One region of the Natronincola ferrireducens genome, then DNA from elsewhere that is predicted to be linked to it. Evidence: riboswitches for the same ligand, from Rfam matches in the RefSeq annotation. Region 1 holds a riboswitch; the other holds the start of a gene.
What was found. A riboswitch is a leader RNA that binds a small molecule or an ion and turns the genes downstream of it on or off. The one in region 1 is predicted to bind lysine.
Positions count from the first base shown of each region.

Region 2: linked by a shared signal. The riboswitch ahead of BLS22_RS04880 (aspartate-semialdehyde dehydrogenase) and the one ahead of BLS22_RS02230 (Na+/H+ antiporter NhaC family protein) in region 1 are both predicted to bind lysine.

Region 1 is NZ_FNFP01000001.1:486,416-490,179, reverse strand. It holds gene hisS (histidine--tRNA ligase) at 1-862, opposite strand, end outside; gene BLS22_RS02240 (hypothetical protein) at 1,148-1,741, shown strand; gene BLS22_RS02235 (YajQ family cyclic di-GMP-binding protein) at 1,872-2,366, shown strand; lysine riboswitch at 2,530-2,712, shown strand; gene BLS22_RS02230 (Na+/H+ antiporter NhaC family protein) at 2,879-3,764, shown strand, end outside.
Region 2 is NZ_FNFP01000001.1:1,060,054-1,063,817, reverse strand. It holds gene dapA (4-hydroxy-tetrahydrodipicolinate synthase) at 1-606, opposite strand, end outside; gene BLS22_RS04880 (aspartate-semialdehyde dehydrogenase) at 663-1,658, opposite strand; lysine riboswitch at 1,824-2,006, opposite strand; gene BLS22_RS04875 (bifunctional folylpolyglutamate synthase/dihydrofolate synthase) at 2,367-3,686, shown strand.

The DNA of each region.
Region 1 (3,764 bases):
AACCCCTAAACTCATCGCTGACAATTTCAAAAATAGCCCCTGTATAATAGCCCATCCCTCTCACTAGGGTTGGTTCAAATTCAATAGGATAATACTTTGATACAACGTCAATGGCTTTTTGTAGTTCTCTAGCATACTGGTTGTCAAAATTACCTATATTTGTATTTAATTGGGCTAGAAGCTTTTCTATATCTTCTTTTCTGTAGCCTTTAGATACTAGTTCCTCCGTTACCCCTTCTTGACCTACCTTGTCCATCTTATCTAATGTGATGCAGATACTATCAAAGTCCTCCTCCTTAAAGCCTGCCCCTACAACAATATCCTTCAACAGTCGTCTATCATTGATTTTAATGGTAAAGTTTTTAAAACCCAAGCTCTCTATAGCCTTTGGTAAGGTCAGCAATATATCAATTTCTGCATAGATTGTTTTATCCCCTATGATGTCAATATCACATTGGGTAAACTGACGGAATCTCCCCTTTTGTGGTCTTTCCGCCCGCCACACATAACCCATTTGAAAGGCCTTAAAGGGAGTAGGTAATTCATTGCGATTGTTGGCATAAAATCTACTTAGGGGTAAGGTTAAGTCAAACCTTAAGCCTAAATCACATAGGGCATTTTCTGATAGTTCATCAAAGGTGAGCTTTTCTCCACGCTTTAATATTTTAAATAAAAGTCTAAGGTTTTCTCCACCTTCACCATCGTTTAGAAGGTCTAAGTTTTCAATACAGGGGGTTTCTATTTGCATATAGCCCCTTTCCCTATAAACTTTCTTGATGGTATCCTGTACCCAATTCCTCAATTCCATATCTTGTGGTAAAACGTCAAAGGTTCCCCTTACAGGGTTTGAGTTGAATTTCAATGTTGTTTCCTCCTATCTTATCAGTGTATTATTAACAATATATCCAAATATTAAAAATTTATCAAGTCATTTTTGTTGTATATATCCAATACTACACTATATTTTACCATTATTTCATAAAGAATGAAAGGAGCTTTCATTCTTGGTTTGTTCATAAATTTTCTACAACTTGCTTCGATAATATACTAATATATTTAAGTTGTGACATATTCTTTATTTTTTAATTTCCAAATTTGTACTATAATATTAGTAATAAGTCTAATATGCTTAGGGAAGGTGACTCATGTGAATAATCAACTTTACAAAATCAAAAGAATTGTAAATGATTTAGAAGCCAGTTCATATACAAATTCACAAATTAGTTTGCTACAGGAGTTAATAGTAACTGCAGAAGTCTACAAACAGCATTTGATTCATGTAACAAATCAACAAAACAACAAAAATAATGTAGACGTAATCAATCATGTCGATATGAAAATCGAAAAAATTTCTCAAGAAGTCTTTTTATATAAACCTATTACAGTAAAGAACTATTATGATGGGGATTATTTAGAAAGGTTTGCCTCCATAAGAACTTCAGATTTAAAATCCAGTGGTGTATTGGATATTCATAATAGGTTTTGGCAGGCCCATGAGGTTTTTAATGGTAATATTTTTGCATCCATACCCTTTGAGCTCATTAATGCTAGTCAATCCTCTAAGCTACAGCATTTCAACTGGGATAAGGTTCAGGTGGATGTTTATGAAATCACCAGTGAACTACAATCCAAAACCTCAAGAAGAGACATTATTAATGCTGTTGAAAAAATGTTTGATCACTACATATTGGTTAGAGAAGTATGTGGCAATATTTTAATGGTATTGCACTACAAATTATAGTTAGGTCACAATCCTATTGCTTAATTTTTTAGTAAAGTCCTTATTTAGGGTTGCTTTTTAACTTAATGTAATGTGGCTATACTAGAAATGTTTAAAATTTTAATAAAATATGCTATAAAGGAGGGATAAAATGGCTACAAAAGACAGTACTTTTGATATTGTTTCTCAAGTGGACATGCAGGAGGTAACAAATGCAGTAAATCAAACTGAAAAAGAAATTGCCCAAAGGTTTGACTTTAAAGGTAGTAATACTGTCATTGAAAAAAAGGAGGATGAAATTCTTATTGCTACCTCCGATGATTTTAAGCTTAGAAATGTCATCGACATTTTACAAACAAAGCTGGCTAAAAGAAATGTTCCCCTCAAGGGAATGGATTATCAAAAGGTAGAACATGCTTTAGGGGGAAGAGTGAAACAAGTCATCAAGGTTAAACAGGGAATTAACCAAGAGGAAGCTAAAAAGATTACTACTTTAATAAAAGGATTGAAATTAAAGGTGCAAGCATCTGTCCAGGGGGATGTGGTTCGGGTCTCCGGCAAAAACAGAGATGATCTGCAGGCCGTCATCCAAGCCTTAAAGGCTGCTGATTTGCCTATGAATCTTCAATTTGTAAATTATAGATAATAGCAGAACAGGTAGGTATAGCTATAGTTACTTTGTATATTGCTATTAACAACAATATATCAACACTAGAGTTTATACAACAAAAGCATTTGACAAATCCTTAGATATTTGTTATCTTATGTTGTATACTTAAAAATTAAATAGAAATCCTCATCTCTCAGAGGGATGGGGTAGAGGCGCGGTGTCTAAAAGTATACATACAGAGGTTGGAAGCCTATGAAGTATGTTGAAAGGAGCCATCGCCGAAGTCATAAGTACCAAAGCTTATGACTGGGTCTGCATTAAATAAATGCAGAACTGTCATTAGGATACATACCCACTATCCTAATGGAGTGCTATCTCATGCTAAGGGTTAACGGGAGGTGTAGGTGTATATTTTATTATGATAAAAAACACCTGACAAACCTTTATTTTGTTAGGTGTTTTTTTGTTTGCATAAATAAGCATAGAATTTACAGCAAAGGATAGCTATAAAAAAATCGGGTAATAAAACAACACAAGGAGGACTAACTATGGAACATGTTTATGGATGGCTATCTTTATTGCCACCAATTATTGCAGTAGGACTAGCTTTAGCAACAAAAGAAGTTTTTGGCTCATTAATCATTGGCATTTTTTCTGGATATTTTATCTATGTAAATTTTGCTTCAGCAGAGATTGCAGCAAACCTGGCTTCAACCAATCCTGTAATTGGACCAATCCTGGAAATGGTAAATTCCATTATTGAAAATGCAGGAGATTCTTGGAATATGGCTATTTTAATTTTTTTAGCTTTGTTGGGAGGATTAGTTGCTGTCATTACTGTAGCTGGAGGTTCAGCAGCCTATGGTGAATGGGCAACTAAAAAGGTTAAATCAAGAATTGGTGCTCAAATCGCTGTGTTTATATTGGGCTGTATTATTTTTATTGATGATTATTTCAATAGTTTAACAGTAGGTACAGTCATGCGTCCCTTAACAGATCGTTATAATATTTCACGGGCTAAGCTGGCCTATATATTAGATTCAACTGCGGCACCAGTGACAATATTAGTACCCTTATCTAGCTGGGTTGCTTACATCATCTCTATCATGGAGCCTACACTAAGGGGTGCAGGTTTTGAGATGAACGGACTAAATGGATTTATTGCAACAATTCCTTTTAACATTTATGCCTGGCTATCACTATTAATGGTAGTTCTTGTTGCTGCTCTTAATATAGAGTTTGGACCAATGGCTGATTTTGAGGCTAGAGCCATGGAGACAGGAGAAATCCAGGCAGATCAAGGTTCAACACCTCCTGTAGATGATTTCAGTAGCTTAGACATATCAAGTAAAGGGACACCTTGGGACTTAATTGTGCCTATTGCTGGTTTAATTACGTTTACATTGATAGCTATGATCTATACTGGTGGATATT
Region 2 (3,764 bases), 570 kb from region 1:
AATCACCCCATGACCCCCACAGGAATAAATCGGTAGGATGTTATCATCATTACCCGACCAAATTTTAAAATCTGCTGGTGCTAATCTCTTTATTTCAAGAATTTGTGTCATATTACCACTGGCTTCTTTAATGCCAATAATATTATCTACCTTTGCTAACTCTGCTACTGTTGCAGGTTCAATGTTCACTCCTGTTCTTCCAGGAACATTATAAAGAATAGCTGGAAGAGATGTAGATTTTACAATTTCTGTATAATGTTGTATAAGTCCTTTTTGGGTGCATTTATTATAGTAGGGAGTAACCAGTAGGATGCCATCTGCACCTAGCATTTCTGCCTGCTTTGTATATTTAATCGATACATCTGTACTGTTGGAGCCCGTTCCAATGATAACAGGCACTCTTTTGTTGGCTCTTGCTACAGCAGTTTTTATAACCGCTTCCCTTTCCTCATAGCTCTGTGTGGATGCCTCCCCAGTAGTCCCTAAAACAATTAACGCTTGATTATCATTTTCTAATTGAAAATCAATAAGCCTTTCAAACCCTGCTAAATCAACCTTTCCACCTTTAAAAGGGGTAACAATAGCAACGCCGGCACCGTTAAACATAATTTTTCCTCCTTTTCATTTTATTTTTAAACCCTACTTTTTAAAAATCCTATACCTTACTTCATTGCCTCCATTACCTCTATAATTTGTACAGCATTGGTGGCAGCACCTTTTCTTAGGTTATCTGCAACTACCCAAAGAGATAGTGCCTTAGGATTGTATAAATCCCTTCGTATACGGCCTACGTAAGTATCATCTGTATTAGCTGTTTCTAAAGGTGTTGGATACTCGTTATTTGCTGGATTATCTAATACAACTACACCTGGAGCATTTTCAAGAATTTCTCTTACCTCTTTTAAATCCGGCTCCTCCTTAAACTCTAGGTAGATAGATTCACTATGTCCATAAAACACAGGAATTCTAACAGTAGTCGCATTTACTTCTATAGTATTATCTTCTAATATCTTTTGTGTCTCGTACACCATTTTTAATTCTTCTTTTGTAAATCCATTTTCATTAAATACATCTATATGAGGAATACAGTTGGCAGCAATTTTCTTAGGATAAACTTGATTTGGATGTTCAGCATCCCGCATTTGACCTTCCAGCTCTACAATAGCGTTGTGACCGCTGCCTGACACAGCTTGGTAGGTGGATACAACTATTCTTTTAATACCATATCGCTTATGCAATGGTGCTAAAGCCACCATCATTTGTATAGTAGAACAGTTGGGGTTTGCTATAATACCTCTATAATCCTTTAGCACATGGGGATTTACCTCAGGTACTACCAATGGAATCCCTTCAGTCATTCTCCATTGTGAGGAGTTATCTATAGCGATATTTCCTGCCTCGGCTGCAATGGGGGCATATTTTTCTGATACACCTCCACCAGCTGAAAATAGTAAGTAATCAAATTTATCCTTCATAACTTCTTCTGTTAGTAGCTCTACTGTAACCTCTTGCCCATTGAAATCCAACTTTTCTCCGGCAGATCTGGCTGATGCAAACACTCTTAACTTCTCAATAGGCACCTTTCTCTCCTTTAAAATTTCAATTACCTTTCTACCAACAGCTCCTGTTGCTCCTACAACACCAATTGATAAACCCATTTCATATTCTCCTCCCATAAATTAATTGATTTAGTAATATTTTTCATATATTAAGACTAATAAAAATCTCCTAGGTTAAATCCTAGGAGTTTGTTAATGCAATAGTAAACAAGACATGTTAATAAATAATAGCAATATCTATTAAATCATCTATGAACCTTGCAATTAACAAATAGCGCCCCATGGACATTATCCCCATGACAGTGATTTAGCTATTCACTAAACCCCCAGCCGTTAAATCGATAACTATTCAACAGCTTCGGCACGTCAGCCTTTTTATAGTAGTATTGAGGGTTTCCCTCTTGTCACCTACTATATACTCATCTTCAGTGCACCTCTATTTATTAATTATATATTTAATTATAGTCTTAAATATTATCAATATTATAGATTTTTAAATTTATACTTGATCTTTGTTAACATTTAAGGTAGTTTAACATACTTTTAATAATTCTGTCAACTTTAATTTAAAATTATTAGTATTTTATAAACCCCATCTATAACCCAATGGATCATACAGCTTAGGGATATAAAACCTGTTTCTAGGCAGTTTTTGGTATTTTTTTACTTTGTTTGTTTCTGTCGAAAAAATATTTTCCTAAACAAGTTTTTTCTTGATTTTTCCCTATTGTATAGGAGATTTTTTGGTTGTATAATAAATCTATTGCAAAGAAAAAAATCTATTATCATGATTAGGAGGAGTGTTGGTTGAACTTTTGGGAGGCCATTCAATTTATTGAAAAAAATCATAGTTTTGGAACAAAATTAAGCTTAGAAAATATCGGTAAAATATTACATGTTTTAGGTAATCCTCAGGATCACTTGAAATTTATTCATGTAGCTGGAACCAATGGTAAAGGTTCCACTTGTTCCTTTATCCACAGCATGTTGATGGCAGAAGGATATAAAGTTGGTCTTTTTACCTCTCCACATTTGCAATGTTATACCGACAGAATTAAAATTAACGGTATTAATGCTTCAAAAGAGGACTTTGCAGCTATAGTTGATGATTTATCTAAAGTAATTTTACCTCTACTAGAGGAGGGGATGGACCCTCCTGCAATGTTTGATATGATGACATTAATGGCCTTTTTATATTTTGTTAAAGAAAAAGTAGATTATGTTATTTTAGAGGTAGGATTAGGTGGATTAACAGATGCTACAAACATTATCAAAAATTCACTGATTTCTGTGATTACACCTATAGGTATAGATCATATTGATATTTTAGGATCTGATCTTAGGCAGATTGCCCTCCATAAGGCTGGTATCATCAAGCCCCAGGGTATGGTAACCTACCATTGGCAAGAACCTATGGTTGAAGAGGTTATTAAAAAGGTTGCAAAAGATAAAAATGCTAAAATTTATAGCTTACAGGAAAAGGATGTAGACCTGCTGGATATGAATATTAAAGAGCAGATTTTCAATCTCTCCACAGCATTTGGCCATTATGAAGACTTGAAGATTAAAATGATAGGTAAACATCAAGTTTATAATGCTGCTTTGGCTACACTTACTTTAATGGTGTTAAGAGAAAATAATATGCTTTCTATTAGTAATGACAGCCTATTTAAGGGTTTATATAGTAATTTTTGGGGAGGAAGATTGGAAATATTGCATCATAACCCCTTAGTTTTGATTGATGGGGCCCATAACCTCCAGGGCTCTGAGGTATTAAAGCAAGCTATTCAACAATATTTTCAAGGGCAAAAAATCAATATGGTTATTGGTATGTTGAGGGATAAGGATGTAGAAGGGGTTTTGGGGAATCTCGTACCTCTATGTAATAAAGTTGTCTTTACTCGTCCTAACAGCCCACGAGCTATGGAACCTGAGGAATTGATGGATAAAACCCTTCTTTTTGGTAAAGAAACTGCTATTATCTCTTCTTTAGAGGAGGCAGTAATATACGGTCTGAAAAATACAGCTCTCGATGAAGTTACTATTTTTACAGGATCCCTTTACTTAATTGGAGATGTGAAAAATATTTTATTAAACTATATGCACAATAAAAAAGAAGCAAGCTAAATATGGCTAAAGTCTACAATTCTACGGCAGTCGCTTATGGAGGGTCAAAAATAAAACTAAGGGTGAAATACTCCACCC